Regions from separate parts of the Mesorhizobium sp. M1A.F.Ca.IN.022.06.1.1 genome, predicted to be linked through region 2. Evidence: predicted binding sites of a transcription regulator. Region 2 holds the regulator's gene; the other holds the start of a gene.
The links. The regulator PhoB, encoded in region 2, activates phosphate uptake and scavenging genes when phosphate is short. The targets are predictions, from matches to a motif close to TGTCATNNANCTGTCAT.
Positions count from the first base shown of each region.

Region 1 (14,894 bases), 3.1 Mb from region 2:
GGTCGTGGGCGCGGGCGAAACCGTCATCGCGCCGAAGGGCCTACCGCATACATACAGGGTCGAATCTCCGCAAGGCGCGCATACGCTCACCGTCACGAGCGGCTCGGATTTCGAGACGATGGTGCGCCTGGCGAGCCGCCCCGCCGAACGGCCGGACCTGCCGCAGCCGGGGGCGCCGACGCCCGAGATGATGGCGACGCTGACGAGACTCTGCGCCGAGAACGGCATCGACATTGTTGGACCGCCGATGGAGGGCTGATCTGGCCCACAAGGGGGGAGATCGGCAACCCCCTTCAACCAATTTGCATCTTCCTCGCCCGCAATCTCCGCTTGAAGGGTTTTGTGCAACGCGATACGCCCTTGCGCAAATCGACAGACCGGAGATTTCCCGTGAGCGCTGAGAAGACCAGAACCGAAACCGATACATTCGGTCCCATCGAGGTCGCGGCCGACCGCTACTGGGGCGCGCAGGCGCAGCGTTCGCTCGGCAATTTCAAGATCGGTTGGGAAAAGCAGCCGGCCTCGATCGTGCGCGCGCTGGGCATCGTCAAGCGCGCCGCGGCCGAAGTGAACATGGAGCTGAAACGGCTGGATCCAGCCATCGGCAAGGCAATCGTGGACGCCGCGCAGGAAGTGATCGACGGCAAGCTCGACGACCATTTCCCGCTCGTGGTCTGGCAGACCGGTTCGGGCACGCAGTCCAACATGAATGCCAATGAAGTGATCTCCAACCGGGCCATCGAGATGCTCGGCGGCGTGATGGGCTCCAAGAAGCCCGTGCACCCGAATGACCACGTCAATATGAGCCAGTCGTCGAACGACACCTATCCGACGGCCATGCATGTCGCCTGCGCTGAGCGGGTCGCGCATCACCTGATCCCGGCGCTACACCATTTGCACAAAGCGCTCGACGCCAAGGCCCGCGCCTTCAACCACATCATCAAGATCGGCCGCACCCACACGCAGGACGCCACACCCCTTACGCTCGGCCAGGAATTCTCCGGCTACGCCGCGCAGGTCGCGTCGTCGATCAAGCGCATCGAGCAGACGCTGCCCGGCCTGCAGGAACTGGCGCAGGGCGGCACCGCGGTCGGCACCGGGCTCAACGCGCCGGTTGGCTTTGCGGAAAAGGTGGCGGACCGGATCGCTGCCATCACCGGCATCGCCTTCGTGACGGCGCCGAACAAGTTCGAGGCGCTCGCAGCACACGATTCCATGGTGTTCTCGCACGGCGCGATCAACGCGGCGGCGGCGGCGCTCTTCAAGATCGCCAACGACATCCGCCTGCTCGGTTCAGGCCCGCGCTCGGGCCTCGGCGAGCTGTCGCTGCCGGAGAACGAGCCGGGCTCGTCGATCATGCCGGGCAAGGTCAACCCGACGCAGTGCGAGGCGCTGACGCAGGTCTGCGTGCAGGTGTTCGGCAACAATGCCGCGCTAACCTTCGCCGGCAGCCAGGGCCATTTCGAGCTCAACGTCTACAACCCGCTGATGGCCTATAATTTCCTGCAGTCGGTGCAGCTGCTTGCCGACGCTTCCGTATCCTTCACCGACAATTGCGTCGTCGGCATCGAGGCGCGGGAAGACAACATCAAGGCGGCGCTGGAGCGCTCGCTGATGCTGGTGACGGCGCTCGCCCCCACCATCGGCTACGACAACGCCGCCAAGATTGCCAAGACCGCGCACAAGAACGGCACCACGCTGCGCGAGGAAGCTCTCGCCACCGGGCTGGTCAGCGAGGCCGACTACGACCGGCTGGTGCGGCCCGAGGACATGACGCATCCGGGGTAGTTCTCGCGGCGCGGACAGGCCAAAGGGGTCGTCGTACCAGGGCGAAGACGACCCGATCGGGCGTTTCGGCTAGTCCCCGAGGTCTGCGACTGCAACCCCAACCGATAGTTTGGCTATTTTGCGGGGGCACAATTTACTCGTTAATCCCAATCCGCCGACACGATTTTCGCGCGCGTCCGCCGGTCACCGAAACATACTGCCTGTGAACAATGTGTCGCCGCATCGGCGGCTTTGGTGAACAGTCTTCATCGTCTATCTCACTGGGCATTCAACCCGTTCGGAGACTCGCCAATGTCCATCAACACTTCCGCCGCCGGTACCAGCATCGCGTCCAACAGTTCCACCACCATCCTGCTCGGCCGTATCCTGCTCGCCGTCATCTTCCTGCTTTCCGGCTTCGGCAAGCTTACCGCCATTTCCGGCACCGCCGGCTATTTCGGCGCCCTCGGCCTGCCGCTTCCGACCGTGACGGCCGTCGTGGTCGGCCTCATCGAGCTGCTCGGCGGCCTTGCCATTCTCGTCGGGTTCCAGACGCGGATCGCCGCCTGGTTGCTCGCCATCTTCACGATCGCTACCGGCCTGGTTGCTCACACCGGCTGGGCCGACCAGATGCAGATGATCCAGTTTCTAAAGAACCTCGCCATCACCGGCGGCTTCATCCTGCTCGCCTCCTCCGGCGCCGGCGCCTATTCGATCGACGCCAAGCGCGGCTGATCTCCTTCCCCTCCCAAGCTGAAATTGGCGGCGCGGAATTTTTCGCGCCGCTTTTTCGTTTTTCGATTGCAGGCGTACACTGCACCGAGAGCCGGTGCATTCCCGGATACCGGCAAGGGAGGTGGGCCATGAACCGCAACGCGTTGCTTCTCGCCTCGCGGCTCCTGCTTGCCGCGCTGTTCGTGCCCTCGGGCTTCCAGGTGCTGACCAACTTATCCGGCACGATCGATTACTTCACCGGCCTCGGCCTGCCGCTACCGACCCTGGCGGCCTGGGGCACCGGCCTGTTCGAGCTGATCGCCGGACTTTTGATCCTTGTCGGTTTTCAGACGCGGATCGCGGCGCTGCTGCTTGCCGCCTTCACTATCGTCGCCGGCTTCATCGGCCATTTCGGCCAGGGCGGCGAGGATGCGACCCTCACCTTCATGCACCATCAGATGCTGATGAAGGACATTGCCATTGCCGGGGGCTTCCTGGCGCTCGCCATGGCCGGCGCCGGCGCATGGTCGGCCGACGGCCGCCCTTTTGGCGTCGGTGCCGAGATCACCTGATCCGTCACTTGACGGAAATGCTCGGCCCGCCCTCGACCGCCAGCACCAGCCGGCGGTTGGTGATGCGCGCCAGCTGCGCCAGCCGCCCGGCAGGTCGTTCGCCATAGAGGTCGGCAAGCGACGCCGGCAGCACCAGCGCAAGCGCACCGTTGCCGCGGCTTTCCCATTTCAGCCGCGGCATGACCCCGGGCATCGCCGCCGTCAGCAGATAGACGACGCGCATCATCGCCGCCAGCGCACGGGCGCGCTCGAGCATGCGCGGCGGCGCCAGGGTCTTGATCTCGGGCGCGATCGCATCGTTGAAGATGCCGTCATGGCGATAGGCGTTGGTCAGGGCCAGATAGGCGCGGCCAGGATGGTCGACGCCGATAAAGGACGCATGCGCGATGATGTTGAGCGACTGCCGGCCGCGATATTCGGGATGCGCCCGCCAGCCGATATCGGCAAGCAGGCAGGCGGCGTGGCGGTAGCGCGCCTCATCCACCGTCTCGTCGATGCCAAAGGCCTTGAAAGCCTTGTCCGTCCATTCGACGAGGTCATGCGCGTGATGGACCGAGCGCGAGCGCAGCAGCGCCAGTTCCTCCGCCGCGGAGATCAGCGGATCGGCCTTCTGCTCGGCGGCGTCGAGCAGCGAATAGAGGAAGCCTTCGCGCACGCCCTGCGCCGAGACGACGATCTTCGAGGGCTGCATTGCCGCCATGATTTCCTGCAGCACGACCGCACCGTAAGGCAGCAGCGAGCGGCGGTTCTTGGAGACGCCTTCGATGCCCTTAACCTTTTCGACCTCGCCCTTGGCCACCTGCCTAAGGAAGTTCAGGGCGCTGTCGGCGGCGATCTCGTAATGATGCATGACGCCGAGCGGGTAGTTGGTCATCTCCATATGCAGCCGGGCGAGGTTTCGCCAGGTTCCGCCGACGGCGTAGAACACCCTGCCCTGCCCACCCTTCAAAAGCCTCGCCCGCGCCAGCTCCTGGCGCGCGATCTTCTGCGCCTGGACGAGAGAGTTCTTCGCCATGTCCTGCAGGCGCAGGCCGCCGAGCGGCAGCGTGATACCGTCGCCGATCGCCTCGCCATTGATGTCGACGAGTTCCAGGCTGCCGCCGCCAAGGTCGCCGGCGATGCCGTTGGCCGGATAGAAGCCGGAAATGATGCCAAGCGCCGAATAATGCGCTTCCTGGCGGCCGGAAAGCACGCGGATCTCGGTCTTCAGCACATCCTCGGCGCGGTGGATGAAGTCCGGGCCGTTGACCGCCTCGCGCGCGGCCGCGGTCGCCAGCACATAGATGTGCTCGGCGCCGGCTTGATCGGAAAGCGCGCGAAAACGGCGGAACTCCTCCATCGAGCGCGTCACCGCCTCGGGATCGAGCTTGCCCGTCGAAACGATGCCGCGGCCGAGGCCGGCCAGCATCTTTTCGTTGAACAGCATCGTCGGCGAGCGGGCCAGCCCTTCATAGACGACGAGGCGGATCGAGTTCGATCCGATGTCGATGATCGACAGCGGCCGCCGGTCCTGGAGCCGGCCCTGGGAGACTGAAATCACGCGGCGGCGTTCTTCTTGCGGCGCTTGAACTGTGCAATGCGCCTTGGCGCATGCGATTTCAGCGCGTCACCCCGTCCGGAAAGACTCGGATTGGTCATGAAATATTCCTGCGCGTTGAACGGTTCCTCGCCCTCCTCGAGCGCAGCGCGCCGGGAGGTGCCATCAGCCAATACGTCGAAACTTTGCTGATTGTCCATGATGTTGCCGAGCATGATCTGGCCAAGCACTTGTTCATGCACAGTCGGATTGGTGATCGGCACCAGGGTCTCGACGCGGCGGTCGAGATTGCGCGGCATGATATCGGCCGAGGAGATGTAGACGATCGCTTCGTCGGACGGCAGACCGTGGCCGTTGCCGAAGCAGTAGATGCGGCTGTGCTCGAGGAAGCGGCCGACAATCGACTTCACCCTGATGTTCTCGGAAAGACCCGGCACCTGCGGCCTCAGGCAGCAGATGCCGCGCACGACGAGATCGATCTCGACGCCGGCGCGGCTGGCGTTATAGAGAGCGTCGATGACGGTCGGATCGACGAGCGCGTTCATCTTCATCCAGATACGGGCCGGCCTGCCCTCGAGCGCATGGGCGATCTCCTCGGCGATGTGCCTCAGGATGCGGTCGCGCAGCGTGAACGGCGACACCGCAAGACGCATCTCCTCGGCAGGCTCGGCGTAGCCGGTGATGAAGTTGAAGATCTGCGCGACATCGCGCGCGATCGTCGGGTCGGTGGTGAAGAAGGACAGGTCGGTGTAGATGCGGGCGGTGACCGGATGGTAGTTGCCGGTGCCGAGATGCACGTAATTGCGCAGCCGGCCGTCCTCGCGGCGGACCACCAGCGACATCTTGGCGTGGGTCTTCAACTCCAGGAAGCCGAACACGACCTGGACGCCGGCGCGCTCGAGGTCGCGCGCCCAGCGGATATTGGCCTCTTCATCGAAGCGCGCCTTGAGCTCGACGAGCGCCGTCACCGACTTGCCGGCCTCCGCCGCGTCGATCAACGCCCGCACGATCGGGCTGTCGTTCGAGGTGCGGTAGAGCGTCTGCTTGATGGCGACGACTTCCGGATCGGCCGCCGCCTGGCGCAGGAACTGCACCACGACGTCGAAGGATTCGTAGGGGTGGTGGACGATGATGTCCTTCTCGCGGATGGCGGCCAGGCAGTCGCCGCCATGCTCGCGGATGCGCTCGGGAAAGCGCGGGTTATAGGGCGTGAATTTGAGGTCGTCGGGCGGGATGGCGACGATCTCGGAGATCTGGTTGAGCGCCAGCGGCCCGGTGAGCACGCTGATGCGGCTCGACGACACTCCGAGCTCGCCGGCGACGAAGTCGCGCAACTCGGCCGGCATCAGCGTGTCGAATTCGATGCGGATGACGGAGCCGCGGCGGCGGCGCTTCAGCGCCGTCTCGAACAGGCGAACGAGGTCTTCCGATTCCTCCTCCACCTCGATATCGCTGTCGCGGATGATGCGGAACGTGCCCGAGCCCTTAACCTCATATCCAGGGAAGAGCTTGCCGATATAGAGGCCGACCGCTTCTTCCAGCGGGATGAAGCGGACATGATGCTTGCGGTCGGGCAGACGGATGAAACGCCGCAGCGCCACCGGCAAGCGCAAGAGCGCGCTCATCTCCTCGCCGTTCTTGCGGTGGCGCAGCTGCAGCGCCATCGAGAAACCGAGATTGGGGATGAACGGAAACGGGTGCGCCGGGTCGATCGACAGCGGCGTCAGCACCGGGAAAACCTGATCCTGGAAATGCTCCTCCAGCCACGCCTTCTCGTCCTTGGTCAGGCCATCGCGGGGGATGCTTTCGATGCCTTCCTTGTTGAGCAGCTCCATCAGGGCCGACAGGCTCTTCTGCTGGTCTTCCTGCAGGCGCTCGACCTCGCGCAGCAATTGCTCCAACTGCTGCTCAGGCGTGCGGCCGTCCGGGCTCTTCAACGCGATGCCCTCGCGCACCTGACCGGCGAGGCCGGCGACGCGCACCATGAAGAACTCGTCGAGATTTGCGGCCGAGATCGACAGGAAGCGGACGCGCTCGAGCAGCGGGTGATGCTCGTTCAGCGATTCCTCGAGCACCCGGCGGTTGAACTGCAGCCAGGAAAACTCGCGGTTGACGAAACGGTCTGGATTGCCGCCGTCCGGGCTCGCCGCCTCGACGGTGATGAACTCGCTCTGCACCGGCTTCAGTTCGTTCATGGTTCCTGCTCTTGGCCACAACGTCGTTCTTTGAGCGCCATACGCCGCCGGACGCGCTATGCACGCTCTAACACGCTTTTATGACGCATGATGTCACGGAATCGCTTCGTTTCCGGCCTCATGCGCTTAACCGGCTCAACTTATCCTCTGCCAGCCTTTTGCGACAGTTTCATTTCATCGATCTTGCAAACCGGCCGGTTATGATCCAGATGCAAACGGGCCGAACTGAAGGAGACGACGATGGCAGGCGGTACCATTCCCCATTTCCAGAACGACGCGGGCCATCCGGCGATCGATATCGGCGTCAAGGAATTCATGTGCACCGGCGCCAACCCGCCTTTCGACCACCCGCATGTATTCCTCGACATGGGCGACGACAATGAAAAGGTCTGCCCTTACTGCTCGACGCTCTACCGCTATTCGCCGAAGCTGAAGGCGACGGAAACCGAGCCTGCCGGCTGCCTCTATATCGACCAGGCCGCCTGATCGCGGATCTGGGTGACCGCTAGACCATGGAGGAGGCGCGGTCCCGGCAGGTCGTCATCGCCGGGGCCGGTATCGCCGGACTGACAGCAGCTCTTGCCTTTGCCGAACACGGCCATGCCGTCACGGTGCTGGAACAGGCCAGCCAGCTCGAAGCGGTGGGCGCGGGCATCCAGCTTTCCCCCAACGCCACCCGTATGCTCAGTCGGCTCGGCGCGCTCGACCGGTTGCGGCTGAGCGCGATCCGCCCGGAAGCGGTGGTGCTGAAGGGCGCTGCCACCTTGCGCGAACTGGCGCGCGTGCCGCTCGGCCAGGCCGGCGAAGAGCGTTGGGGCGCGCCCTATCTGGTGGCGCACCGCGCCGACCTGCAGGCGGCGCTGACGGCGCGGATGGCGGAGCATCCTGAAATCCAACTCGTCACCGGCGCGCGGGTAACGGACGTCGCTGTTCACCCGCAAGACATCGCCGTCGCCGCCGAAACGGATGGCGGCAGCATCGAGGCCGCCGGCGGCCTGCTGATCGGCGCGGACGGCGTCTGGTCGTCGGTTCGCAGGCTGCTTGCGGGTCGAGAGCCGGCCTTCGGGAAGAACCGCTTCTCGGGCGAGCTGGCCTGGCGCGCAACGGTTGCAGCGACAAGCGCCGCCGGCCAGGCTTTTGCAGCAATCGCCGCCGGCGACTGCATCACCGCCTTCCTCCATCCCGGCTTCCATATGGTCGCGTATCCGGTGAGCAAGGGCAGCGCCTTCAACCTGGCCGCCTTCACCAAGGGCGAGCGCATCGCCGAAGGCTGGTCCGGCCATGCGGACCCCGCCATCCTCGCCAGCGCCATGCGCGGTACGTCGCCGGCGCTGGCAAGGCTTGCCGGGCTTGCCGGGCCATGGACGGCGTTTCCGATCCACACCGTCGAGCAACGTCGCTGGACGATGCCGCAGGGCGTAGCCCTGATCGGAGACGCGGCGCACGCCATGACCCCGTTCGCGGCGCAGGGCGCGGCGATGGCGATCGAGGATGCCGCGATGCTCGCCGATCTGGTCGCCGAATTCGACGGCGATCCGCGGCAGAGCCTCACCACATGGGAAAATCTCAGGCGGCCGCGCATCGAGAAGGTGCTCAGACGCGGCGCACTCAACCGCATGGCCTGGCACGCATGGGGCCCGGTTGCGATCGCGCGCAACCTGGTGCTGGCGACGCGCCCGGCGGAGAAGCTCGCGGGAGATTTGGACTGGCTCTATGGCTGGGAGGAGCGGAACAGGCGGTGAGGCGTTCGCTGCAGCGGTGTCCTGCACGACCGCCAATGCTACCGCGCCTCGACAACTATGGAAGGCGAGACCGGCAGCGCGCTTCACCAACCGGTCGCTCAAAAGCCCGGCCGTTGGCGGCCGGGCTTCTCGAATTGGCGTCAGAAGCTCAGTGCAGGATCTGCGACAGGAACAGTTTCGTGCGCTCATGGCGCGGATTATCGAAGAACTCGGCCGGCGTGTTCTGCTCGACGATCTGGCCCTGATCCATGAAGATCACCCGGTTGGCGACCTTGCGGGCAAAGCCCATCTCGTGGGTGACGCACAGCATGGTCATGCCTTCTTCGGCAAGGCCAACCATCGTCTCCAGCACTTCCTTGATCATTTCCGGGTCGAGCGCCGAGGTCGGCTCGTCGAAAAGCATGATGCGCGGGTTCATGCAGAGCGAGCGGGCGATCGCCACGCGCTGCTGCTGGCCGCCGGAGAGCTGTCCAGGATATTTGTTGGCCTGCTCCGGGATCTTGACGCGCTTCAGGAAATGCATGGCGATTTCCTCGGCCTGCTTCTTTGGCGTCTTGCGCACCCAGATTGGCGCCAGCGTGCAGTTCTCCAGGATTGTCAGATGCGGGAACAGGTTGAAGTGCTGGAACACCATGCCGACCTCGCGGCGCACCTCGTCGATCTTCTTCAGATCGTTGGTGAGTTCCTTGCCGTCGACGATGATCTTGCCCTTCTGGTGCTCTTCCAAGCGGTTGATGCAGCGGATCATGGTCGACTTGCCGGAGCCGGACGGACCGCAGATGACGATGCGCTCGCCGCGCATCACCTTGAGGTTGATGTCCTTCAGCACATGGAACTCGCCATACCATTTGTGCATGCCGACGATGTCGATGGCGACATCTGTCGTCGAGATGTGCATCTTCTTGGCATCGACCTTGAGGTCTTCCGCGCTGACGGCGTTTTCGGTGGCCATGGCCAATTCCCCTTTTTATCGTTTGTAGCCGGTGTCCAGCCGGCGCTCGGTATACATTGAATAGCGCGACATGCCGAAGCAGAACAGCCAGAACACGAAGGCGGCGAAGATCAAGCCGGACTTCGGGGTCTGCGGCGTCGCCCAGTTGGGATCGGAGAAATTCTGCTTCACCACGCCGAGCAGGTCGAACATCGAGATGATGAGCACCAGGCTGGTGTCCTTGAACATGCCGATGAAGGTATTGACGATGCCGGGAATGACCAGCTTCAGCGCCTGCGGCAGCACGATCAAGCCCATCTTCTGCCAATAGCCGAGGCCGAGCGAATCGGCGCCCTCATATTGGCCCTTCGGGATCGCCTGGAGGCCGCCGCGCACCACTTCCGCCATATAGGCGGCGGCAAACAGCGACACGCCGATCAGCGCCCTGAGGTACTTGTCGAAGGTAACGCCCTCGGGAAGGAAAAGCGGCAGCATGACGCTGGCGAAGAACAGCACGGTGATCAGCGGAATGCCGCGCACCGTCTCGATGAAGACGACGCAAAGCCATTTGACGATCGGCATCTGGGAGCGACGGCCGAGCGCCAGAGCGATGCCCAGGGGCAGCGACACGGCCATACCAACGAAGGAGAGACTGAGCGTCACCAGCAGCCCACCCCAGCGCGAGGTCTCGACATGCGGCAGGCCGAACACGCCGCCGACCAAAAGGAAGTGGGCGACGACCGGCAGCACGAGGAAGAGCAGGATGGCGTTCAGCCCCTTGCGCGGCACGCGCGGGATCAGCATAGGCACCAGCAACACCACGAACAGGATGGCGACCAGGATAGGCCGCCAGCGTTCCTCGATGTGATAGGTGCCGAACATGAACTGGCCGAACTTGGCGTTGACGAAAGCCCAGCAGGCGCCGGTCCAGCCGTCGGGCTGGATGCCGCCTTGCGAGACGGTGGCGCAGACCGTGCGGTCCGGCCCGGTCCACACTGCGTTTATGAAGGCCCAGTTGATGACCTGCGGCAGGATCCAGGCGACTATGGCGATGCCGAGGATGGTCAGGATAGTGTCGCCAACCGAGGCGGTCAGGTTCTTGCGCACCCAGGCATAGGCGCCGCGCTCGCCAGGAGGCGCCGGCTGCGCCAGCGTCATCTCGGTGCGCACCCAGGACATGTCGTGTTCCTGCATGGCTCTACCTCTCCACCAGCGCCATTCTGGCGTTCACCACGTTCATCACCGCAGAGGTGACGAGGCTCAGCACCAGATAAGCGATCATCATGAGGAACACGCCCTCGACCGCCTGGCCGGTCTGGTTGAGCACCGTGCCGGCGGTGGCCGTCAGATCGGGGTAGCCGATGGCGATCGCCAGCGAAGAGTTCTTGGTGAGGTTCAGATACTGGCTGGTAAGCGGCGGGATGACGATGCGCATCGCCTGCGGGATCACCACCAGGCGCAGGATCGGCCCGGAACGCAGGCCGAGTGCAGCCGCCGCTTCGCTCTGGCCTTTGCTGACGCCCTTGATGCCGGCGCGCACGATCTCGGCGATGAAGGCGGCCGTGTAGAAGGAAAGCGCCAGCAGGAGCGACAGGAACTCAGGCTTGATCTGAAATCCGCCCGTCAAATTGAAGGTCGACTGCTTCGGGAAGTCGAAGGTAAGCGGCATGCCGGCGAGCAGGAAGGCGAGCACAGGCAGTCCGACGATCAGGCCGACCGAGGTCCAGAACACCGGGAATTGCTGGCCGGTGGCCATCTGCCGCTGGCGCGCCCGGTGCGCGACAAACCATGCCATGGCCAGCGCTACGACAAATGCAACCAGGATCAGCCAGGAGCCGTCGCCCCAGATGCCGCGCGGAAAATAGAAGCCGCGCTGGTTGAGGAAGGAGCCGAACGGCAGGTGATAGCTCTCGCGCGGCGGCGGCAGCACCGCGAGCACGCCCGAATACCAGAAGAAGATGACCAGCAGCGGCGGGATATTGCGGAAGATCTCGACATAGACCGTGCAGATCTTACGGATCAGCCAATTTTGCGATAGCCGGCCGATGCCAATGATGAAGCCGACTATGGTGGCCAGGACAATGCCGGCGGCGGCAACGATGATTGTGTTGAGCAGGCCGACGATGAGCGCACGGCCATAGGTTGCGTCCGACGTATAGGCAATCGGCGTGTCGGAGATATCGAAACCGGCCCTGTTCCTGAGGAACTGGAAGCCTGAGGCGATGTGAAGGCGCTGGAGGTTCTCGATGACGTTGTTGACGATCCACCAGATCGAGACGAACAGAAGAATTACGACCAGCGTCTGAAAGAACAGGGCGCGTATTTTCGGGTCATTGATGAAGGAGCCGCGACCCGGCTCCTGCCGAAGGATTTCCTGCGAAGCCATAGACGATCCCCTGAAAAGAGAAACCGGGAGGCAGACGACCTGCCTCCCGGATCACATTTCAATCAGCGAACCGGCGGACCATATTGCAGGCCGCCCTTCGTCCACAGAGCGTTGATGCCGCGCGCGATCTTGAGCGGGCTGCCCGAGCCGACATTGCGCTCGAACATTTCGCCGTAGTTGCCGACCGCCTTGATGATGTTGACAACCCAGTCGTTGGAGAGGCCGAGATCGGCGCCGTACTTGCCATCGGGCTCAGTGCCAAGGAGGCGCTGGATGTTCGGATCGGTCGACGACTTCATCTCCTCGACATTGGCCTGCGTGATGCCGGCTTCCTCGGCATTGAGCAGCGCAAAATACGTCCACCGCGCGATATGGGCCCATTGATCGTCGCCCTGGCGCACGGCCGGACCGAGCGGTTCCTTGGAGATGATCTCGGGCAGCACGACGTGGTCGGCGGGCGAGGAGAGCGTCAGGCGGATGCCGTAAAGGCCGGACTGGTCGGTGGTGTAGGCGTCGCAGCGGCCGGAATCATAGGCGGCGTTGACCTCTTCCAGCTTCTCGAACACGACGGGGTTGTACTCCATCTTGTTCTTCTTGAAGTAGTCGGCGAGGTTGAGCTCCGTGGTGGTGCCGCTCTGCACGCAGACCGCGGCGCCCGAAAGCTGCAGCGCGGAGTTCACACCCGGCAGCTTCTTGGCGTTGATCATGAAGCCCTGGCCGTCATAATAGGTGACGCCGACAAAATCGAGGCCGAGCGCGCTGTCGCGGTTGCTCGTCCAGGTGGTGTTGCGCGAGAGGATATCGATCTCGCCCGACTGCAGGGCGGTGAAACGCTCCTTGGCGCTGAGCGGCGTGAACTTGACCTTGGAGCCGTCACCGAAGACGGCGGCCGCGACGGCGCGGCAGAAATCCGCATCGATGCCCTTCCAGTCGCCCTTGTCGTCCGGCGCCGAGAAGCCGGCGAGGCCGGTCGAGACGCCGCACTGGATGAAGCCCTTCTGCTTGACGGTGTCGAGCGTGCCGGCCGAAGCGGCGGACGCCATGAGCCCGAGCGCGGCGGCGCCAAGCATGCCCAATGCAATGTGTTTCATGACCCACAGACCCTTTTCTGTTACAGGCGCCCCTAATTGCAGGCGACGCTTGATCTTTTTTCGTTTGTGAATGCAGCTCCCACTTGGGCCCGCTCCCGGACCCGCATCGTTTCGCCGATGCACTGCCTCCCATTCACGAAACGCATCGAAGGCGATTATTCCTGTGAGGTCAAGGGAAATGACCGAATTGCGACACGTTTGAAAACCGATTGCCGCAAATCACCGAATTGCAGCCAAAAGCGCCCGCAAATTGGCCAAGAGCTGCAGCCGGGACCGGCAAGTCCGGCGCCATCGAAATTTTGGCCATTACCTGAACTCCCGCCTCTTACTACTTGTTGGCGGCAATGGAAGGACTGGCGTGATTCGTAGCGAAGAAAGGCGCGCCAGGCTGCCTCCGGCGCATCGTCGCCGGAAGCCTGCAAAGAGCACGAAAGATGAGCCGGCGACCTCTCATTTGGCCCAGCCAAACACCATCGCTTGGCGGGTTCGCAGCGGTTGCGCGACCAGTTCCATCGCTCTATGGCTGAGCCCCTGACACACTGCGACGAGCGACGAACTATGGGCGACGAGCGACGAACTATGGGCAACGAGCGACGAACTATGGCGACAGACGGCAGCAACATCGGCATCAACACGCGGCTTGCCCATTCCGGCAATAACCCGCGCGACTATTTCGGCTTCGTCAATCCGCCGGTCGTGCATGCCTCGACGGTGCTTTACCCCGACGCCGCCTCGATGGCCTCGCGCAGCCAGAAATACACCTACGGGACGCGCGGCACGCCGACGATGGATGCGCTCACGCTCGCCGTCGATGCGCTGGAAGGGTCGGCCGGCACGATCGCCGTGCCGTCGGGACTGGCTGCGGTGACGATTCCCCTGCTCACCTTCGTCTCGGCCGGCGATCATGTTTTGATCGTCGATTCGGTCTATCACCCGACGCGGAATTTCGCCGATACGATGCTGAAGCGGCTCGGCATCGAAGTCGAATATTACGATCCGCGCATCGGCGCCGGAATTGCATCGCTGATCAAGCCCAACACCAAGGTGGTGTTCACCGAGTCGCCGGGATCGAATACCTATGAGGTGCAGGACATTCCGGCGATCGCCAAGGCGGCGCATGCGGCAAACGCCATCGTCATGATGGACAACACCTGGGCGACGCCGCTCTACTTCAAGCCGCTCGACCACGGCGTCGACATCTCGATCCATGCGGCAACCAAATACCCAGCCGGCCATTCGGACGTCCTGCTCGGCCTGGTCTCGGCCAATGAGGCTTGCTGGAACCAGCTCTATGACGGGTTCTGCACGCTGGGCTGCTGTTCGGGCCCGGACGACATCTACCAGACGCTGCGCGGCCTGCGCACCATGGGGGTGAGGCTGGAGCAGCACCAGAAGAGCGCGCTCGAAATCGCGCGCTGGCTGGAGGAGCAGCCGGGCGTGGCGCAGGTGCTGCATCCGGCGCTGCCGAGCCATCCCGACCATGCGCTCTGGAAGCGCGATTTCTGCGGCTCGAGCGGCGTCTTTTCGATCGTTCTCAATGGCGGCGGACAGAAGACGCAGCACGCCTTCCTCGACGCGCTGACCATCTTCGGCCTCGGCTACTCCTGGGGCGGCTATGAGAGCCTTGCGGTGCCGGTTTTCCTCGGCGACCGCACCATCGCCAAGGGCTCCTATGCCGGGCCGCTGATCCGCCTGCAGATCGGGCTGGAAGACGTCGAGGACCTCAAGGCCGACATCCAGCGCGGCCTCGCCGCCGCGGCCGAGGCCTGAGCGACGGTGCTAAATGTTGTTGCCAAACTGAATCCGCGGACGGCCGTAAAGCCTTGGCGCGATTGAGAAAGCCGAGGCCGCTGGCGGCATCTCGCAGGCGATCCGCGCTGCAATAATATTCTCTCCAGTCGCGAATATACGGATTGGTTTGGCTTCCAAATCCGTGGCTTCGGCGGCATTTCGGGCAGC
Region 1 covers NZ_CP034455.1:498,897-513,790, forward strand. Annotated here, with positions in the region: gene EJ078_RS02450 (cupin domain-containing protein) at 1-259, shown strand, start outside; gene fumC (class II fumarate hydratase) at 391-1,788, shown strand; gene EJ078_RS02460 (DoxX family protein) at 2,080-2,502, shown strand; gene EJ078_RS02465 (DoxX family protein) at 2,631-3,053, shown strand; gene ppx (exopolyphosphatase) at 3,058-4,593, opposite strand; gene EJ078_RS02475 (RNA degradosome polyphosphate kinase) at 4,590-6,785, opposite strand; gene EJ078_RS02480 (zinc-finger domain-containing protein) at 7,026-7,271, shown strand; gene EJ078_RS02485 (FAD-dependent monooxygenase) at 7,298-8,527, shown strand; gene EJ078_RS02490 (amino acid ABC transporter ATP-binding protein) at 8,676-9,479, opposite strand; gene EJ078_RS02495 (amino acid ABC transporter permease) at 9,495-10,652, opposite strand; gene EJ078_RS02500 (amino acid ABC transporter permease) at 10,657-11,844, opposite strand; gene EJ078_RS02505 (amino acid ABC transporter substrate-binding protein) at 11,907-12,935, opposite strand; gene EJ078_RS02510 (hypothetical protein) at 13,105-13,242, opposite strand; gene EJ078_RS02515 (cystathionine beta-lyase) at 13,536-14,705, shown strand.
Region 1: the regulator PhoB is predicted to act here: its motif matches at 6,946-6,962, upstream of EJ078_RS02475 (RNA degradosome polyphosphate kinase).

Region 2 (14,894 bases):
CGAAAGCGCTCGTCGGCCGAAACAGGACGGTCCAGGGCCGGCCGGCCACGACGATATCCCGGCGCGCCAGCAGCTTTCCGCCGAGCGATTCGGCCGGCGGCGCCTCCGATCGGAACAGGAGATTGTCGGCACCCGGCTGGCCGTCGAAGATTTCGACGTTGACCGGCAGCAGCGGAGCCTTGCTGAGCGCCACCTGGAACAGATCGCGTGCGCGGAAGGAGGCGTAGAGGAAGCCGGCGGTCGAGGAGCGGCTGGCATCGATGACGTCCGGGGCCGTTTCCACGTTCAGCCGCACGAAGACCAGAAATCCGGGGAAGGTCTGCTCCAGCCCTTGTCCCTGGCCAAGTTGAACGAGCCCGCTGGCATGCTGCTGGTCGTCGGCCATGGCCTTCTCGATTGCCGCCCGCCGTGCCGGGTCGCTGAACATGTCGAAGCCGATGATCGACTGGTTGGAGGTATCGAGCGGCTCGAAAAGCACGATGGGCGTGCGCCATTGCTGCTGCGTGATTGCCGGATAGACCGGGTGGGCCGAACCGCGAGCGCGCAGGATGTCGCGCTCGAGCGTGGCCTCGTCGCCGGCCTTGGCCAGCCTCAGGAAGCCGATGCCGCGCAGTCCGGCGAAATTGTCGTCGATGTCGAGCGCGGTGAGGAAGGCCTTGAACTCGCCGCGCGTGATATCGCCGTTACGAGCATCGAACAGCGCCTGGGTCGAGCGCAGCAGCGACAGATGCAGGTCGATGCGGCTCTCGATGCGGTTGAGCGCATCGTCGGCGGTTCCCTCGAACTTGATGCGTGCCGCCTCCTGGGTCGCGAAATAGGCGAACCCCGCCATCGTCAGGCTGATCAGCGCGACGGCGATGAAGGCGACGATCGGGAAAAGCTTTTTCAATGCAGGATGCGGCCCATGGATGGTTGGCCACCTTTATGGGCAAGTCTCCGCGCCAATACAATGGCAAGGCCAACCCAACGCCGCGATTGGCTCATCAAACAAGTCGCAAATTAGCCAACCAATTTATAGTCTTAGGCCGCGATTTTCAGCGCTCCCGGGCCTGGCATGGCGCCTGGCGGGCACTTGCCCAGAATGATCATGCCGAGCACCTCGTCCTGGGTCACGTCGCTGGTGCGCGCCGTACCGACGACCTGGCCGTTCTTCATGACGCAGACCCTGTCCGCCAGCTCGAACACGTCATGGATGTCGTGGCTGATCAGGAAGATGCCGATGCCGTCGGCCTTGAGTTGCCGCACCAGTTCGCCGACCTGGGCCGTCTCCTGGGGGCCGAGCGCTGCCGTCGGCTCGTCCATGATCAGGATTCGCGCGTTGAACAGGATCGCGCGCGCGATCGCCACCGACTGTCTCTGTCCGCCGGACAGCTTGATCACCGGCTCCTTGAAGCGCTGGAAGCGCGGATTGAGCCGGCCCATCACCTTGCGCGCTTCGGCCTCCATGGCGACGTCGTCCAGCGTGCCCCAGGCGGTCATCAGCTCGCGGCCGAGGAAAAGATTGGCGGCGGCGTCGACGTTGTCGGCAAGCGCCAGCGTCTGATAGATCGTCTCGATACCGTATTTCTTGGCGTCGCGCGGGTTGGAGATTGCTGCCTCCTCGCCGTTGACGAAGATCTGCCCGGCATCGCGCTTGTAGGCGCCGGACAGTATCTTGATCAGCGTCGACTTGCCGGCGCCGTTATGGCCGAGCAGCGCCACCACTTCGCCGGGGAAGAGATCGATGGAGGCGTCGTCGACGGCGCGAATGCCGCCGAAGGCGATCGAGATGTTGCGCATGTCGACCAGCGGGGCGCCGGCGGGAGCGTTCTTGTCTGCCATGATGCTGCCTCCTTCACACCCGCTTGCGGTAGATGGTGTCGAGCCAGACCGCGATGACCAGCACGGCGCCGACGACGATGCTTTGCAGCGGCGAATCGACTCCGAGGAGCACCATGCCGGACTGCAGCGACTGCATCAGCAGCGCCCCAAGCATAGCGCCGAGCACGGTTCCCGAGCCGCCGGCGAGAGAGGTGCCGCCGATGACCGCCGCGGCGATGACCAGGAGCTCGTCCAGCGTGCCGAGCGCATTGGTCGATGAATTCTGCCGCGCCGACGATATCGCCGCGGCGATCGTCGCCAGCACACCCATGATCATGAACACCTTCATGGTGATCCAGCGCGTGTTGATGCCGGCAAGGTTGGCCGCCTCCGGATTGCCGCCGATGGCAAAGACATAGCGGCCGAAGCGAGTGCGCTTGGTAATGAAGGTCATGACGAGACCGACGGCGATCGCCATCAGCACCGGAATGGCGATGCCGTGGGCGATGAACAGGCCGCCTTCGGGGACCGTGAGGTTGTTGGCGGCGGCGTAGCGGTTCACGATGCCGACCGGCCAGGGATAGGAATTGGCCAGCCACACCGCGCCCATGATGACAGCGCAGGTGACCGCGCCGAGCAGCGTCTCGGCCCAGATCGGACGCAGCGGAAAACGGAAGCGCTTGCGCTGCACCCTGCCGTTGAACAGCGCAAACACCACGGCAACACAGGCGACGGCGCCGACGATCCAGCTCCATTTGGCGCCGATCGAGCCGGCCGGTCCGCCGCCCATCAGTTGGAAGGTGGCGTCGAGCGGCGCCACCGTCTGGCCGCTGGTGACCCACCAGGCAGCACCGCGCCAGACCAGCAGCCCGCCAAGCGTCACGATGAAGGCCGGCACTTCGAGATAGGCGATGACGAAGCCCTGGAAGGCGCCGATCAGCAGGCCGAGCGCCAGGCCGATCAACAGTGCCAGCACCCAGATCCAGGGATTGCCAAGCTCGAGCCCAACCATTCGCACCAGGAAATGCACTTGGGCAAAGCCCATCACCATGCCGATCAAACCCTCGGCCGATCCGACGGAGAGGTCGATGTTGCGCATGACGATGACCAGCACCATGCCGGAAGCCATGATGGCCACGGCCGAGGTCTGCACCGACAGGTTCCACAGGTTGCGCGGCGTCAGGAACGTTCGGCTGTCGAAATCGAGCGGATTGACGCCGAGCCGCAGGCTCGAGATGACATGCAGGCCGATCCAGATGATCAGCAGCGCGCCGACCATGCCGAGCATGCGGGTGTCGAGCTCGGTCGCCTTGAGGAAGCGCCCGACGGTGCTCAGTTCGGAAGCCCGCGCGCGATCCGCCGGCGGGTTGGCCGGCGTATCAGAGGTCGTATCGGTCATGATCTCCTCCCACCGGCTTGCCGTCTGGCGCGGATGCCGGACCACGATGCTAGAGCAATTCCAGGAAAAGTGCGTGGCCGCCTGGAATTGCGCGGAAACAAACGGCTGGAGCAGTTCGGCGATCCTGCCGGACAGTGAACTGCCCCAATGGTCTCCGGCTTCAGTACGCCCGAAAGCCTTTGGAGAAACGCCGCGGCTGTCGGGCCGCGGCGCTGCGTTTGAACCTGACGGCCAGCTTAGTTGCAGACCGCGACGCTGCCGGCGGCAACGCCCGCGCAGACTTCATCCTTCTTGATCCAACCCGCGTCGATGACGAGGTTGAGATTATCCTTGGTGATCGCGACCGGGGTCAGGAACAGCGACTTGACGGTGTTGCCGCCAGGCGTCGTGAAGTCCTTGGCGCCCGCGATGTCGGTCATCTTCTTGCCGTCGGCGAGCTGCGAGGCGATCTCGGCGGCGTGCTTGCCGAGCTCGCGCGCGTCCTTCCACACCGACACCGTCTGGGTGCCGAGCGCGATGCGGTTGAGCGCGGCATGGTCGCCGTCCTGGCCCGAGACCGGAACGGTGCCGGCCAGCCCTTGCGCCGTCAGAGCCGCGACGACGCCGCCGGCGGTGCCGTCATTGGCCGCCACCACCGCGTCGACCTTGTTGTCGTTGGCGGTCAGGAACTGCTCCATGTTCTTCTGCGCATTGGCGGGAAGCCAGCCATCGGTATAGGCCTCGCCGACATTCTTGATCTTGCCGCTGTCGATGGCTTCCTTCAGCACTTCCATCGAGCCGGAGAACAGGAAATCGGCGTTCGGGTCGGCGCCCGAGCCCTTGATGAAGACGTAATTGCCCTCGGGCTTGGCCTTGAACACCTCGCGGGCCTGCATGCGGCCGACTTCCTTGTTGTCGAAGGTCAGATAAAACACGTCCTTGTTCTCGATCAGGCGGTCGTAGCCGACGACCGGAATGCCTTCGTCGAGTGCCTTCTGCACCGCCGGCCCGATGGCGGAGGCGTCCTGCGCCAGGATTATCAACGCATTCGCGCCCTGCGAGATCAGGCTTTCGACGTCGGTCAGCTGCTTGCCTGGATTGGACTGTGCGTCGGCGGATATGTACTTGTCGCCGGCGGCCTCGATCGCCTTCTTCATCGCCGCTTCGTCGGTCTTCCAGCGCTCTTCCTGGAAATTGGACCACGAAACGCCGATCACCTTGTCCTTCGCCTGCGCGACCGACACCAACGTCAACGACATGGCGACGCCCGCCAGAATGGCGGCTGCGAATCTCTTCATGATATCCTCCCTGCGCCCCTCGCGGCGCGACCCAGACTGGCCCGAAGGCGATGAGGCTTTTTTTCGAGCCTCGAAAAAATACTGATCTAACGCTAAAGCGCTGTCAACTGCAATTCTGACGGTTTTTGAGGTGGTCACGTACTTTTTTCGAGACCCGCAATAAATAATGACAGTGCCGACCGCTTCTGCCACTATCGCGCAACAGTTCGGAGGAGGCGCAGCCCGGTCCACCGAAACTTGTAAGACCAGGACGGTTCGGGTGCCGGCGTGCGGGACTGAACCGATCTGGCGCGTCGCCGAGTCCTGTGCATGATCGAGAGGCCGCGCTGACTGGGAGGAGACAAAAATGTCGGTCGGAATCCGCCACGACGATCTGCGCCGGCGCAACCGCGCCATGGTGCTCTCGGCCGTGCGCCGGGCCGGCCAGCCGTCGCGCACGGAAATCGCCGCGACCACCGGGCTCAGCCATTCGACCATTTCGGCGATCTCTTCCGATCTGATCCAGGAAGGCATCCTGGCCGAGAGCAAGCCGAGCGAGACCGCGTCTCTGAAGCGCGGCCGGCCACAGGTGGGCCTCGCGCTCAAGCCGGAGGCGGCGGCGGTGGTAACGGTGGTGCTGTCGCTCAATTTCCTCTCGGTCGCCGTTATTGATTATGCGGGCCAGGTCATCGCCGAGGAGCAGCGCCGCCTCGATACGCTCACCATGCCGCGCAACGAGCTGATCGGCGAATGCTTGGCGATCGTGCGGCGCCGGCTGGACGATCCGGACCTCGACGTCGGCAGCGTCGCCCGCATCGCCATGGGCATCCAGGGCATCACCGATTCCCATGCCCGCGCCATGCTGTGGTCGCCGATCACGCCGCTGACCGACATTCCCTTCGCCGACATTCTTGAAAAGGAATTCGGCATTCCGGCCACCATGGAGAACGACTGCAACATGATGGCTGTGGCGCTGCAGTGGCGCGATCCCCACCGCTATCGCGACAATTTCATCGCCATTCTGCTCTCCCACGGCATCGGCATGGGCCTGGTTCTGAAGGGCGAGCTGTTCACCGGCACACATTCTTCCGGCGGCGAGTTCGGCCACATGATCCATCGCCCGGGCGGCGCGCTTTGCCGTTGCGGACGCCGCGGCTGCGTCGAGGCCTATGCCGGCAACTACGCCATCTGGCGCAGCGCCATGAAGATGAGCGAGGACGCCGAGCCGGTCGATGTCGGCGACGCCGACATGCGGGCGCTCGCCGCCAAGGCGCGCGAGACGGATGGCCCGGAGCGCGAGGCCTATCGCCGGGCCGGCGAGGCGCTGGGCTTCGGCCTTGGCAGCCTGTTCGCGCTGATCGACCCGGCGCCGGTCGCCATGGTCGGCGTCAGCGCCGCCGCCTTTGACCTGATCGAGCCGGCGCTGCGCGAGGCGATCGGCCAGACCGCCGGAGGCCAGCATTCAAACTCGATCTCCTTCGATACCGAGCCGAACGAATTGCCGCTGATCCGCGAAGGCTGCGCCGTGCGCGCGCTGACCTTCGTCGACCAGGAGATTTTCGCCCCGGGCGTGCAGGCAAGAGCGGGCAAGAACGTGGCCTGAGCAGCTTCGATAGCGATCGTTGTCTTCTGTGCGTCCTGCAGACGCCGGAGATTAGCGAAGGCCCCGCAGCTTCGTCATTCCAGGGCGGAGCAGGAGCGAAGCTCCGTCGCGGAGACCCTGGAATCCATGCCATTACCTCAATCGTCGGATGAGCGGAGCAGAATTTCTGCACCGCCGCGGCGCGTGGAAGTCGCGTGGATCGTCGGGTCTGCGCCGCGTCGCGACGCTTCGTGCTCCGCCCGTGGACGGCGAAGCACCAGCGTCTCGATAACCCGCCAGCGCAGATAGAACCCGTCAGACCTTCGGTGCCCTGGATCTAATCTTCCCTGATCGCGTAGCCCGCCCCACGGATGGTACGTATGACGTCCGGCATGCGGCCGTTGTTGACCGCCTTGCGCAGGCGGCCGACATGCACGTCCACGGTGCGCTCGTCGATATAGATCGTCTCGCCCCAGACATTGTCGAGCAGCTGGCTGCGCGAGAACACCCGGCCGGGATGCCGCATCATGAATTCCAGCAGCCTGAACTCGGTCGGGCCGAGCCGGATCTCGCTCTTCTTGCGGTAGACGCGATGCGATTCGCGATCGAGCACGATGTCGCCGACCTTGAGCACGCTGGACAGCACCTCCGGCTTGGCGCGGCGCAGCAGCGCCTTGACCCTGGCCATGAATTCCGGCGTCGAGAACGGCTTGACCAGATAGTCGTCGGCGCCGGTCGAGAGGCCGCGCACCCTGTCGCTTTCCTCGCCGCGCGCGGTCAGCATGATGATCGGCAGGCGTTCGGTCTCGGGCCGCATCCTGAGGCGCCGGCAAAGCTCGATGCCGGACACCGCCGGCACCATCCAGTCGAGCACCAGAAGGTCGGGCACATTCTCCTGCAGGCGGATCTCGGCCTCGTCGCCGCGCGTCACCACCTCGACCTGATAGCCCTCGGATTCGAGGTTGTAGCGGAGCAGCACCCCCAGCGGCTCCTCGTCCTCCACCACCATGATGCGTGGCGCGATCATTTAGCAGGCACCTTCGCTGTCAGGCCGCCGGCGCCGACATCGCCGTCTCGTCCTGCTTAGGACGATTCGCGGGCAATTGCGCGCCGGTCAGCACATAGTAGGCGTTCTCGGCGATGTTGGTGACGTGGTCGCCTATGCGCTCCAGATTCTTGGCGCAGAACAACAGATGCGTGCAAGCCGTGATGTTGCGCGGATCCTCCATCATGTAGGTCAGGAGCTCGCGGAAGACGGCGGTGTATTTGACGTCGATGCGCTCGTCGTCGTTGCGGAGCTTGGCGAGCGCCGTGGCGTCGCCGGCCGCGTATTCCTCGATCACGCCCTGCACCTGGATCAGCACCAGCTGCGCCATCGAATCGATGGAGTGCGAAAGGTCGCGCGGCGCGGCGCTGACGCCGACCGAGCCGACGCGCTTAGCGATGTTCTTGGCAAGGTCGCCAATGCGCTCGAGATCGCCGGCCATGCGGATGGCGCCAACGACGCTGCGCAGGTCGTCGGCCATCGGCTGGCGTTTGGCAATCAGCGTGATGGCGCGATCGTCGAGCTCGCGTTGGCGCGCGTCCATGATGGCATCGTCGGAGACCACGCGCTGCGCCAGCGCGTTGTCGGAATTCAGCAGAGCCTTGGTCGACGCGCCGACCATCGAGCCGGCAAGATCGCCCATGTCGCGGATGAGCTGGCTGATCTGCCTCAGATCCTCGTCGAAGGAAGCGACCGTATGGGCCATGGTTATGTCCTCGTATGAACTCAGCCGAAGCGGCCGGTGATGTAGTCCTGCGTGCGCTTCTCGCGGGGCGAGGTGAAAATCTTTTCGGTCCGGTCGAATTCGATCAGCTCGCCGAGATACATGAACGCCGTCTGCCGCGAGACGCGCGCCGCCTGCTGCATGTTGTGGGTGACGATCACGATCGTGTAGTCGGCCTGCAGCTCGTCGATCAGCTCCTCGATCTTGGCGGTCGAGAGCGGATCGAGCGCCGATGCCGGCTCGTCGAGCAGGATGACCTCCGGCTTCACCGCCACCGTGCGGGCGATGCAGAGCCGCTGCTGCTGGCCGCCCGAAAGGCTCTGGCCACTGGCGTTGAGCTTGTCCTTGACCTCGTTCCACAGCGCGGCGCGCTTCAGCGCCTGTTCGACGCGATTGTCCATCTCGGCCTTGCTGATCTTCTCATACAGCCTGACGCCGAAGGCGATGTTCTCGTAGATCGACATCGGGAACGGCGTCGGCTTCTGGAACACCATGCCGATCTTGGTCCTGAGCAGGTTGAGGTCCTGCGAACGGTCGAGGATGTTCTTGCCGTCGAGCAGCACCTGGCCTTCGGCGCTCTGCTTCGGGTAGAGCTCGTAGATGCGGTTGAGCACGCGCAGCAGCGTCGACTTTCCGCAGCCCGAAGGTCCGATGAAGGCGGTGACGCTGCGCTCGGGCAGCGACAGGTTGATGTCCTTCAGCGCCTTCGACTGGCCATAGTAGAAGTTGAGGTTCTTGACTTCGATCTTGGCCTTCTCGGCGGTCGTCTCGGCTACGTTCAGGTCGGTGGACAACATCGGTTTCATCTGTCCTCTCTGCGTCCGGTAAGGCTGCGGGCGAAGATGCTCAGCCCGAGAACCGTCAGGGTGATTATCAGTGCGCCCGTCCAGGCCAGTTGCTGCCATTCCTCATAAGGGCTCAGCGCAAACTGGAAGATGGTCACCGGCAGGCTGGCCATCGGCGCGTTGAGATTGCTCGACCAGAACTGGTTGTTGAGCGCGGTGAAGAGCAGCGGCGCCGTCTCGCCCGAAATCCGGGCGATCGCCAGCAATATACCGGTGACGATGCCGGACAGTGCGGCGCGATAGGCGACCGAGCGGATCACCACCCAGCGCGGCGCGCCGATGGCGGTGCCGGCCTCGCGCAGCGCGTTGGGCACAAGGTTCAGCATGTCCTCGGTGGTGCGCACGACGACGGGGATCACCAGGATCGACAGCGCCACCGCGCCGGCGATCGCCGAGAAATGACCCAACGGCCGCACCATCAGCTCGTAGACGAACAGGCCGACAATGATCGATGGCGCCGACAACAGGATGTCGTTGATGAAGCGCACCACCGTCGTGAGGCGCGAGAAGCGCCCGTACTCGGCCATATAGGTTCCGGCGAGCACGCCGATCGGCGTGCCGACGACGATGCCGATCACGGTCATCACGATGCTGCCGTAAATGGCGTTGAGCAGGCCGCCGGCGTCGCCGGGCGGCGGCGTCATTTCCGTGAACACCGAAAGCGAGACACCCGAGAGCCCCTTATAGAGAAGGGCGCCGAGGATCAGCGCCAGCCAGACGAGGCCGATGCCCGCCGCTATGGTGCAGAGCGCCATCATCACGGCGTTCTTGCGCTTCCGGCTTCGGTGGAGCGATGCGGCTGTCGACATCGGTCAGGCTCCCGTGCGGCTATCGATGCGCAACAGCATGTAGCGTGCGAGCGCGAGGATGATGAAGGTGATGATGAACAGGATCAGTCCGAGCGCCACCAGTGAGGACGTGTAAAGCTCGCCGTCGGCTTCGGTGAATTCGTTGGCGATGGTCGCCGAGATCGTCGTGCCGGGCGCAAAAAGCGAGGCGCTGATGCGGTGCGCATTGCCGATGACGAAGGTGACGGCCATCGTCTCGCCGAGCGCGCGGCCAAGACCGAGCATGACGCCGCCCATGATGCCGACCCGCGTATAGGGAATGACCACACGCCGGGTCACTTCCCAGGTCGTGCAGCCGATGCCGTAGGCCGATTCCTTCAGCACCGCTGGCACCGTGTCGAACACGTCCTTGGTGATCGAGGTGATGAAGGGCAGCACCATGATGGCGAGGATCAGCGACGACGTCAGGAGGCCGATGCCGTAGGGCGGACCGGCAAACAGGCTGGCGAGACCCGGTATGCCGTGGAAAAGATTGATGATGAATGGCTGTACCGTCGTCTGCAGGAATGGCGCGAAGACGAACAGGCCCCAGATGCCGTAAATGATCGAGGGAATGCCGGCGAGCAGCTCGACCGCGATGCCGATCGGGCGCCTGAGCGGGCGCGGGCAGAGCTCGGTCAGGAAGACGGCGATGCCGATGCCGATCGGCACGGCAATGAGGATGGCGATGGCCGAGGTGACGACGGTGCCGTAGATGGGCGCGAGCGCGCCGAAATTCTCGGTGACCGGATTCCAGGATTCAGTGGTGAGGAAGGAGAAGCCGAACTTCGACAGCGCCTCCCACGAGCCGGCGATCAGCGAGACCGCGACGCCGCCGAGAAGAAGCAGCACGAGTATGGCGGAGAGGCGCGTGACCGTTCGGAAGATCGTGTCGGTCAGGGCGAAGCGGCGCACCGTCGCTTCCCTGGTCCGTATGGCGGACGATGTCACGGCTTCGGAAACGGCTGTCATTTGCCCCTCGCATTTCGAAAGAGACAGGAGGGCGCCCGAGGCGCCCTCCTTACTCCGGAGGAATTACATGCCGGAGTAGAGCGGCTTGCCGTTGCTGTCGACGATGTCCTTGCTCCACATTTCCTCGACGCTCTTCACGACCGCGTCGGGCATCGGAACATAGTCCAGCTCGGCGGCCATGTCGTCACCCTTGGCGTAGGACCAGGCGAAGAACTTGAGCGCTTCGGTGGTGGCCGCAGCATCGTCGGGCTTCTGGTAGACGAGGATCCAGGTCGCGGAGGTCATCGGCCAGCTTGCAGCACCAGCCTGGTTGGCCAGGATGACGCCGTAGCCAGGCTTGGAGCTCCAGTCGGCATTGGCCGCAGCGGCCGAGAACGCGGCAGCGGTCGGCTCTACCTTCTTGCCGTCCTTATTGATCAGGTCGGTAGAGGTGAGCTTGTTCTGCTTGGCATAGGCATACTCGACATAGCCGATCGCGCCACCGGTCTGCGCTACGTTATTGGCGACGCCTTCGTTGCCCTTGGCGCCGATGCCCACCGGCCACTCGAGCGCGGTATTGACGCCGACCTTCGACTTCCAGTCGGCGCTGACTTCGGCCAGATAGTAGCTGAAGTTGAACGTGGTGCCCGAGCCGTCCGAACGGTGGACGACCGCGATCGCCTGGTCGGGCAGCTTGACGTCGGGGTTGAGCTTCTTGATCGCCTCGTCGTTCCAGTTGGTGATCTCGCCGACGAAGATGTCGGCCAGCGTCGGGCCGTCGAGCACCAGTTCGCCTGGCTTGACACCTTCGAGGTTGACAACCGGAACGATGCCGCCCATCACCATCGGGAACTGCGCGAGCCCGGTCGACTTGAGATCCTCGCCCTTGAGCGGCGCGTCCGAGGCGCCGAAGGTCACGGTCTTGGCCTTGATCTGCTTGATGCCGCCGCCGGAGCCGATCGACTGATAGTTGAGACCGATGCCGGTCTCCTTTTTGTAGGCGTCGGCCCACTTGGCATAGATCGGATAGGGGAAGGTAGCGCCGGCACCGGAGATGTCGGCCGCCATAGCGGCGGAGAGGGAAAGCGTGGATGCCGCAGCCATTGCGATCGCAACGGCCGCCGAGCGGATGAAATATCTCATGTGGCCTGCTCCTGTTCGGAATGTGGTCTTTCGGCACCCTTCCTATCGGCGCCTGACGAGCGCAATAGACTTCGATTATTACAGTCGCATGACAGTTTCGTGTCAGCCCGGTAACGCCTGAACGGGGATGCCTTGGGGGGCCTGCGGCTGCCATTTGCGGACCCAGCCGAAGTTTGCCGCGGGAATCAGTAGCTTGTCCGACTTTTGAATCAAAAATTATCCCGGCGGCCGGATCTCCGGCCGCCGGGAAATAAAATCCGGACGAGAGCGCGTTGCCTGTGCGCCAGAGCGGATCATGGCCTGGCCATCGCCGAAAACAGGTCCGTTGGGGTAGAGTCGACGCTGTTCCTTGTCGGCGGTCGCTGCTCCCGCCCGTAACCGAAGGGCGGAATCGACAGCAGCCATTGTCCTGACCTGGCCTTCGTTTTGTATGGTGCGATCACACCATATGTCTGCGTTGGACGCCCGCCGACGGACCTCATCGACGACGCCGTGAACGGCCGCGCAGAAAGGCTGTTATCCGGCGCTGCGGCGGACTTCCGCGTCCGACCCGAGCCATCTTTCAAGCTTCTCGAGCAGTGCCTTCGGGCTGATCGGCTTCGGCAGGTAATCGTCCATGCCGGCTTCCAGGCAGCGCTCGCGGTCGCCCTTCAACGCATGCGCGGTGACGCCGACGATCGGCACATGCGTGCCCATCTCGGCTTCGAGCCGGCGGATGGCCGCGGTCGCCTCCAGGCCGCTCATCTCGGGCATCGACACATCCATCAGGATCATGCGCGGGTTCAGCCTGCCGAAGGCGTCCAGCGCCTTGCGGCCGTTGCCGACGATTTCGAACTGGTATCCAGTCTCGCCCAGGATTTGCGTGAACACCATCTGGTTCACCTCGTTGTCCTCGGCGACGAGAATGTCGAGCCCGGCCTCCGCGCCGGCCAGGCGTGGACGGGCACGCGCCGGCGGCGGCTGCAGCAGGACGCGATCCGCCGCCGTCGCCTGCGCCGTGGACGCCTGCGGCGCGCCGGCCCCGGTCTCGACGTCGCCGGTCAAGGCCGGATGGATGGCCGCCGTGCTGTGGCGATGACGCTGGATGGTGGCGACCAGCGTCTCCAGCAAGATCGAGGAACGCGCCGGCTTGATCAGCTGCGCATCGATGCCGAGATCGCGGTAGGCGGCGCTGGCGAGCGACTGGTCGACCGAGGTCAGCATGATGATCGGCGTGTGCGCGAGGCCGGCGGTGTTGCGCACGATGCGCGCCATTTCGGCGCCGGTCATGCCCGGCATCTGGTAGTCGAGCACGACGCAGTCGACAGGCACGCCGTAGGCGGCAGCCGCAATCAGCACCTTCAGTCCCTCGGCGCCGCTTTCGGCCGCGCAGGAATCGAAGGTCCACGAAGCCATCTGCTCGCTGAGGATCGCGCGGTTGACGGCATTGTCGTCGACGATCAGCACGCGCGCGCCGGTCACGTCGACCGGCATGATCCGCTGCCCGCCTCGCTCGGCCCGCGGCAGCGTGACGGTGAACCAGAAGGTCGAGCCCTTGCCCTCGGCGCTGTCGACGCCGATCTCGCCGCCCATCAGCTCGACCAGCCGCGAGGTGATGGCAAGGCCGAGCCCGGTGCCCTCGTGCCGTCTTGTCGAGGAGGTGTCGACCTGGCTGAATTTCTCGAACACCAGCTTCAGCTTGTCTTCGGGAATGCCGATGCCGGTATCGGTGACCGAGATGGCGAGCTTCGTCCCCGACGGAACGCGCTCGCCGGTCACGTCGACCAGCACATGGCCCTTGTCGGTGAACTTCACCGCATTGCCGAGCAGGTTGGTGACGATCTGTCGGATCCGGCCGACGTCGCCGACGAACTGCCCGTCGAGCCCGGGCTGGACGCGAACGATGAGCTCGAGGTCCTTTTCCTTGGCGCGGGTCGACACCAGCGTCGCCACATCCTCGATCGCCTCGGCAAGGTTGAAGGGCGCCGGGTCGAGCACGAGCTGGCCGGCGTCGATCTTGGAGAAGTCGAGGATGTCGTTGATGATGGTGAGCAACGCGTTGCCCGATTTGACGATGATGTCGGTGAACGTCCTCTGCTTTGGGTCGAGGTCCGACTTTGCGAGCAACTCGGCCATGCCGAGCACGCCGTTCATCGGCGTACGGATCTCGTGGCTCATATTGGCGAGGAACTCCGACTTGGCGCGGTCGGCAAGCACGGCACGCCGGCGCGCCTCGCTGAGCTCGGCCTCGCGCTGTTTCAGTTCCGTAATGTCCGTGGTCGACCCGATCAGATAGAGCGAACCGTCGGACGCGATCATCGCGCCCTTGCGCGCGAACTGGTGACGCACGCTGCCGTCCGGCAGCGTCACCTGTTCTTCGATCTCCTGCGTCTCGCCGGTGCGCAGCACCGCCAGGTCGCCGGCGACGAAAGCTTCGCCGTCCGCGCCGAAGATCTCGACGTCGGTCTTGCCGATCGCCTCTTCCTTGCTGAAGCCGGTGAGATCGCACCAGCCCTTGTTGACGTAGAATTGCCTTAGATCCGAACGCTTCGCGTAGATCGACACCGGCACGTTGTCGATCAGGTTGCGGAACACCTCGTTCTCGCTCATGCTTTCCTTGAGCGCCCGCTCGCGCGCCTTGACCTCGGTGATGTCGGTGCTGGAACCGACCAGATGCACCGATCCGTCGGTCGCGACGAGGCGGCTCTTGCGCGTCATCAGCTGCCGCACCGTGCCGTCGCGATGGCTGACAGGCTCCTCGACTTCGCGCCCCTTGCCGGTCGCGATGACCTCGGCATCGTCATGGCTGTAGCTTTCGGCGTCCTCGGCGCCGAAAAGCTGCCGGTCCGTCTTGCCGATGACGTCTTCCTTGGCAATGCCGGTCAGCGCGCACCAGGCCTTGTTGACGAACTCGATCGTAAGATCCTCGGCCTTGATGAACGCCGCCACCGGCAATTCGTCCATGACATGCCGGTAAAGGTCGATCTGCCGCATCGACTCGCGCAGCGCCTTCTCGCGGGCCTTGAGATCGGAAATGTCGACGCGCACCCCTATGAATGTGCCGTCGTCCGCTCTCATGTCGTAGACCTGGGACCAGCGACCGTCGGGATTGAGCCGCTCATAGGACGAATTGGGCAGGTGGTAACGCTTCAGCATCGCGTCGAGCCAGCGTTCTTTGTCGACACCGTAGACATTGTCGATCTCGACGTCGCCGCTCGACCGGAAATAGCCGGCGGAATGACCGAGAGCGAGCGCCTCGCGTAAGGTGCGGCCCGGCTGCCAGGCCGGCTTCAGCGCCGGCAAACTGTCATGCAGCTTGCGGTTGGCGAAGACGAATTCATCG
Region 2 covers NZ_CP034455.1:3,674,274-3,689,167, reverse strand. Annotated here, with positions in the region: gene EJ078_RS17670 (CHASE domain-containing protein) at 1-889, opposite strand, end outside; gene EJ078_RS17665 (ATP-binding cassette domain-containing protein) at 1,021-1,821, opposite strand; gene EJ078_RS17660 (sugar ABC transporter permease) at 1,835-3,199, opposite strand; gene xylF (D-xylose ABC transporter substrate-binding protein) at 3,436-4,476, opposite strand; gene EJ078_RS17650 (ROK family transcriptional regulator) at 4,823-6,058, shown strand; gene phoB (phosphate regulon transcriptional regulator PhoB) at 6,375-7,064, opposite strand; gene phoU (phosphate signaling complex protein PhoU) at 7,084-7,788, opposite strand; gene pstB (phosphate ABC transporter ATP-binding protein PstB) at 7,809-8,612, opposite strand; gene pstA (phosphate ABC transporter permease PstA) at 8,609-9,460, opposite strand; gene pstC (phosphate ABC transporter permease subunit PstC) at 9,464-10,450, opposite strand; gene pstS (phosphate ABC transporter substrate-binding protein PstS) at 10,514-11,572, opposite strand; gene EJ078_RS17615 (response regulator) at 12,089-14,894, opposite strand, start outside.